One region of the Serratia sp. TSA_198.1 genome, then DNA from elsewhere that is predicted to be linked to it. Evidence: predicted binding sites of a transcription regulator. Region 1 holds the regulator's gene; the other holds the start of a gene.

Region 1 (3,228 bases):
GGTCTATTACCGCTAACCAAAGGGTTGCCACTCCCCCATTTATTTCGCCAGCCACATGATTAATTGTAGACACAGATAACGACAAAAAAACAAAAACCAGAATAAAAAGCCATAAAAAAACAATTAAACAGAAAAAGACACTAACAAACAAGGTACTACCCGACTGGCATGTCGCTTGTGAACATGTAAGCAAATATAAATAAAAACATAAGAAAAATTACTCAATTATCTATAAAACTCTCTGACTTATTGCACCGTAAACCAGGTACCGCGCAGCCGGTGACGATGCCAGAACCAGCCCAGCGCAATGCCCCGCAGCGACAAAAACACCGCCAGCGCCAGCCATAATCCGTGATTGCCTAATACAGGGACGGTAAACAACGTCAGGCCGAAACCGACGGCCGCCACCGCCATGCTGTTGCGCATTTCGGCGCCGCGGGTCGCACCAATAAACATGCCGTCCAGCAGGTAACACCACACACCGACTAACGGCAGCACCACCTGCCACGGCAGATAATGGCTCGCCAGCGTACGCAACTCGGGTAAAGAGGTTAATGCCGAGATGATTTGCTGCCCGGCAACGGCATACACCACCCCAAAAGCCAGTGCCACCAAACAAGCCTGGCGACAGGCGGCGCGCCACACCTTGCGCAGTTGGCTGTCGTCGCGAGCGCCATAGGCATGGCCGGAATGCGCCTCTACCGCGTAGGCAAAGCCGTCGAGCGCGTAGGCCGTGAAGGTCAGCAAATTCATCAGTACCGCGTTTACCGCCACCACGTCGCCGCCAAGCCGGGCACCGAAGATGGTCAGTGAGGCAAAACACGCTTGCAGCAGCAGTGAACGCAACATGATGTCGCGATTCAGCGCCAGCAGGCGCCGCAGATTACCGCGCCAGGCCTGGCGCAGCATCGGCGCGGAAATGCCTCGTATGCGCATCACCCGCCAGGCAAGCCATAGCCCCAGCAGCAGGGTGGCATATTCAGAGATGACGGTCGCCGTCGCCGCCCCTTGCACGTTCCAACCCAGCCCCATCACCAACCAGATATCCAGTACGATATTCAGCAGGTTACCGATAATCAGCAAGATCACCGGTGCACGCACGTATTGCACGCCAAGCAGCCAGCCCAGGATCACCATGTTGGCTAACGCCGCCGGCGCACTTAGCCAGCGGATTTCGAGGAATAACCGCGCTTGCTCCAGCACCGCGCCATCGCCGCCCACGATCTGCAACGCCATATCGATCAACGGGTGGCGCAGCAGCACAATCGCCACACCGGCCAACACCGCCAGCCACAACGGCTGCATAAAAGCGCGCGCCAACCCCTGAGGATCCTGTGCACCGAGCGCCTGTGCCGCCAGACCGGTAGTGCTCATGCGAAGGAACAGCAGCAACATAAACAGGAAGCTGGTAGCCATGGCACCAATAGCAACGCCGCCCAGATAGGTGGGGCTATCCAGGTGGCCAATCACCGCAGTATCCACCAGCCCGAGCAGCGGAACGGTAATATTGGAAAAGATCATGGGTAACGCAAGGCGCCATAGGGCTTTATCAGTATCGCTGGTGAAGGCAGAAAGCAGGCGCATAGTGAAATGTTCCCGTGGCGGTAAGGTTTGAATGAATCAGAAATGACATCGCCCCAGAGCTGGGGCGATTTAAATCAGAGGACAACGTTCAGGCGTAGCGATTAAATCCAGTCGCCGTTGCGGATCACGCCGACCGCCAGACCTTCAATGGTGAAATTTTGCTGACGCAGGTCGACCACGATAGGCTGGAACTCGCTGTTTTCCGGCAGCAGTTCAACCACATTGCCGTGTTTTTTCAGGCGCTTGACCGTAACTTCATCTTCAATACGCGCTACCACTACCTGGCCGTTCCGCACGTCCTGGGTTTTATGCACCGCCAGCAGATCGCCGTCGAGAATGCCGATATCACGCATCGACATGCCGTTGACCCGCAGCAGGAAATCCGCGCTCGGTTTGAACAGAGAAGGATCCACCTTATAGTGCCCTTCGATATGCTGCTGCGCCAGCAACGGTTCACCGGCGGCCACGCGGCCAATCAGCGGTAAACCTTCTTCATCTTCCATCAGCAGGCGAATGCCGCGTGAAGCGCCGGAGACGATCTCGATCACGCCCTTGCGCGCCAGCGCTTTCAGATGTTCTTCTGCAGCATTTGGCGAACGGAACCCCAGACGCATGGCGATCTCGGCGCGCGTTGGCGGCATGCCAGTTGACGAAATATGATCGCGAATCAGATCATAGACTTCTTGTTGTCTGGTAGTTAATGCTTTCATTCCGCCCCCTGTTTGTTTATACAGTCTTGCTGTGAGTATATACAGGTAAGCGCGGCTTGGGAACCGAAGAATGAATAAAAATCAGGGATTAGCGCCCCGCCGCAACGGAGCGTTCCACTCAGGCAAAGTGCTGCCACAATACCGAACCCCAGACAAACAGCGCCAGTATGATCGTCAGCGTTACCGCCGCCGACCCCATATCTTTCGCCCGCCCGGAAAGCTCGTGGTGTTCCGTGCCCACCCTATCGACAATGGCTTCAATCGCGCTGTTCAGCATCTCGACGATCATGACCAACAGCACCGATCCGATCAGTAAAATGCGCGCTATCACACCCACATCCAGCCAGATCGCCAGTATGATAGCCAGCACGGTCGCCACCAGCTCCTGGCGGAATGCGGCTTCGTGCTGCCAGGCAGCAGAAAAGCCTTTATATGAGTAGCCGGCGGCTTTAATAATACGGGTCAGGCCGGTTGCTTGGTTTGCCATGTTTTTTAGTGCCTTTCACAGAGGTAAGTCATAATTATAGAGCTTGGGTCAGGAAACTCTCCCGGCTCACGGTTTTCCAACACCACAGATCTGCTACCCGGTTTCTGGTATGCTTGCGGCGCATTGCTAACAAGAGGCTTCACGTTGTTATGTCAGGTTGGCGTAAAATTTATTATAAATTATTGAATTTACCACTCAAATTGTTGGTAAGAAGTAAGGTTATCCCTTCAGATCCGGTCACGGAGTTAGGGTTGGATCCCTCACGGCCGATTTTGTATGTTTTACCTTATAATTCCAAGGCGGATTTACTGACGCTGCGCACCCAGTGCCTGGCGCAGGATTTGCCCGACCCCCTCAATCCGCTGGAGATAGACGGCACCGTACTGCCAAGCCACGTGTTTATTCACGACGGCCCGCGCGTGTTCCGCTACTACACACCGAAAGAAG
Region 2 (3,228 bases), on a different contig from region 1:
GGGGATTACCGCAACTACTTTGAGCAAGACGGCGTGCGCTATTCGCACACCATAGATCCGATCACCGGTCGGCCGATCCATCATCATCTGGTTTCGGTCACCGTACTGAGCCCGACCTGCATGGCCGCCGACGGCCTGTCGACCGGGCTGAACGTGCTGGGGCCGGAACGAGGTATGGCGTTGGCCAACCTGATGGGGATCCCGGTGTTCATGATTGTGAAAACCGCCAACGGATTTGAAGAGCGCTACTCTGAGGCGTTTAAACCCTATCTGAAAAAGATCTTATGAGGCCGCTATGTTGACGGTATTTATCGCCACCTTCGTGTTGTTTCTGCTGGTGATCGGCGGCATGTCGCTGGGCTATGTGTTCAAGCGCAAAAGCCTGCAGGGCAGTTGCGGCGGCATCACTTCGCTGGGGATAGAAAAGGTCTGCGACTGCCCGGAGCCCTGTGATGCGCGCAAGAAACGCGAAGCCAAAGCGGCGCTGCGGCGGCGGCAGTTGGAAAAACACCGGATCATCTGAAGACGAGGGGCGCACGTGGCGCCCCTTTCTCTACCGGCTATTTGGCCTTGCGGAAGTTTTTCGCGTCGGCCGGTGAGTTGACCATCACCCCGTCGGCCCCCAGCGCCAGTGCCTGCCGGTATTCCGCCGGTGAATTGACGCCGAACAAAATGATGTGCGCTGGACCTTGTGAACGGAAACAATCGATCGACTCTTTATCCCAGGTCAGAAACGCTTTCGAGCGCCCCTCGCCCAAAGTGTATTTCTCTACCACTTCCACTTCACGTTTCAGCTCCAGCCCGTACCAGCGCGGTTGCTGATTATCCGCTTTCAATTCGCACTGGTGCGCCATGGCGACATTGGCCAGCAGGGTGCGGGTTTCGTCGCGGCTTTCAAAGCGTTTGATTTGTGGCGGTAGCGCTTGCAGGTATTTGGCATCGGTAGAATACACGCGGGTGCGGTTCAGGCTATCGGCCTTTTCCAGCGTTGTCAGCAGCGCTTTGCCAAATTGCGTCGGATCGGCGTCCGGCGACTTGATATCCAGATAGAAGGTCACCTTGGGGAAAGCCTCCAGGATCTCGTCCAGACGCGGGATACCTATGCCTTTGCCGCGAAACGGATGCGTTTCACCTTTTACGAATGACCAGCCGGCATCCACTTTGGCCAGTTGATCGGCAGTATGGGCGGAGACTGGCCCCTGCTCGTTGGTCAATGCTTTGAGATCGGAAGGGCGGTACAGCACGATCGCGCCGTCTTTGGATTGCTGCAGCGTGATCCAAATGGCGTCGGCGCCATTTTTCAGGGCAGTTTCAATCGCGATGCGGGTGTTTTCCGGCGCGTCTGCGGTGCCGCCGCGGTGGGCGATAATGGCTGGGGCATGGCCGACGGCGGCACCCGTCGCCAGCGAAACCAGCGACAGTGCGGAAGCCAACAGCAAATGGGAAAACCTGATCATGCGGAATACCTTTTATGATGTACCCGTCGTCTTTCGAGCCGCAGCCTTGTGAGCCGTCACATGAAATCCATAGGGTACAAGGATGAGAGAGTAAGTCAGCGGAAATCATACTATTGAAAAATTAAGCTTTTTTAACAACGCGGAAATATCTGGCTCAAACGCCGTTTTTTCCATGTCCACCGAGTCTTGAGCTTTCGATTATTGGCTGTATACTTATACAGTGTTATTGGAGGCGCGATGCGTAAAATCATTCATGTCGATATGGACTGCTTCTTCGCGGCGGTAGAAATGCGCGACGATCCCAGCCTGCGCGATATTCCGTTGGCGATCGGCGGCAGCGCCGACCGACGCGGAGTGATCAGCACCGCCAACTACCCAGCACGCCGCTATGGCGTGCACAGTGCAATGTCGACGGCGATGGCGTTCAAACTGTGCCCACACCTCAAACTGTTGCCAGGCCGTATGGCGGCGTACAAGGAAGCCTCGCTGCACATTCGCGAAATTTTTGCCCGCTACACTCCGCTGATTGAACCGCTGTCGCTGGATGAAGCCTATCTGGACGTGACCGACTGCACCCAGTGCAACGGTTCGGCGACGCTGATCGCCCAGGAAATCCGCCAGGCGATTGCCGAAGAGCTTAATCTCACGGCCTCTGCGGGCATCGCACCGATCAAGTTCCTCGCCAAAATTGCCTCGGAGCTGAACAAACCGAACGGGCAATACGTCATCACGCCGGCGCAGGTGCCGGCTTTTTTACGGCAACTGCCCCTGAGCAAAATCCCTGGCGTGGGCAAAGTGACCGCCAAACGGTTGGAAGACGTGGGGCTAATCACCTGCGCCGACGTACAACAGTACGATCTGGCGCTGCTGCTCAAGCGCTTCGGCAAGTTTGGCCGGGTGCTGTGGGAGCGCTGCCAGGGCATTGATCTGCGCGAGGTTTCGCCGGAGCGGTTGCGTAAATCGGTGGGGGTGGAACGCACGCTGGCGGAAGACATTCATGACTGGGAAGACTGCGAGGCGCTGATTGTCGACAAGCTCTATCCCGAGCTGGAAATGCGGCTGCGCAAGGTGAAACCGGACCTGCATATCGCTCGGCAGGGCGTGAAGCTGAAGTTTCAGGATTTTCAACAAACCACTCAGGAACACGTCTGGCCGGTGCTGAATAAAGACGATTTGCTCAACGTGGCGCGGCAGGCATGGCGTGAGCGGCGGGAAGGCCGTGGCGTGCGCTTGGTCGGCTTGCACGTAACGCTGCTGGATCCGCAGCTTGAGCGGCAACTGCTGTTGCCGTGGGAATAAAAAAGGCCGGCGAGAGGCCAGCCTTTTAACGTTAAACGCGGCGATTAGGCGCGTTCTGGGATCGCTTTCAACAGCGCGGTCAGCAGCTTCCAGTACAGGCCGACGCTTTCGATATGTACCTGCTCATCCGGCGAGTGTGGCCCGGTGATGGTTGGCCCAATCGACACCATATCCATGTTCGGGTACGGCTTTTTGAACAGGCCGCATTCCAGACCGGCGTGGATCACCATGATGTTCGGCGTCTTGTTGAACAGATCCTGATAGATCTCGCGCACCAGATGCATGACCGGTGAGTCTGCGTCCGGCTGCCAGCCTGGGTAACCGCCCTTCGGCGCCACTTTGGCGTTGGCCAACTGGCCCAGCGCGGTCAGCATCTCGACCACGTAATCTTTGCCGCTGTCGATCAGCGAGCGGATCAGGCAGATGATTTCCGCTTCGTTCTCGCTGGTGGTGACCACACCAACGTTCAGTG

The links. Region 1 encodes LexA, which represses DNA repair genes until DNA is damaged. Its sites were predicted from a motif close to TNCTGTATGTACATACAGNA; they were not measured.
Region 2: dinB (DNA polymerase IV) is a predicted target of LexA. The motif match lies at 1,661-1,680, and genes of this name have one in related genera.

What each region holds. Positions count from the first base shown of each region.
Region 1 is NZ_JBQZFP010000009.1:55,415-58,642, reverse strand. It holds gene dinF (MATE family efflux transporter DinF) at 247-1,584, opposite strand; gene lexA (transcriptional repressor LexA) at 1,686-2,294, opposite strand; gene ACUTSW_RS23525 (diacylglycerol kinase) at 2,413-2,781, opposite strand; gene plsB (glycerol-3-phosphate 1-O-acyltransferase PlsB) at 2,931-3,228, shown strand, end outside.
Region 2 is NZ_JBQZFP010000011.1:7,787-11,014, reverse strand. It holds gene ACUTSW_RS24470 (FAD:protein FMN transferase) at 1-288, shown strand, start outside; gene nqrM ((Na+)-NQR maturation NqrM) at 296-523, shown strand; gene ACUTSW_RS24460 (glycerophosphodiester phosphodiesterase family protein) at 561-1,457, opposite strand; gene dinB (DNA polymerase IV) at 1,695-2,756, shown strand; gene pepD (beta-Ala-His dipeptidase) at 2,801-3,228, opposite strand, start outside.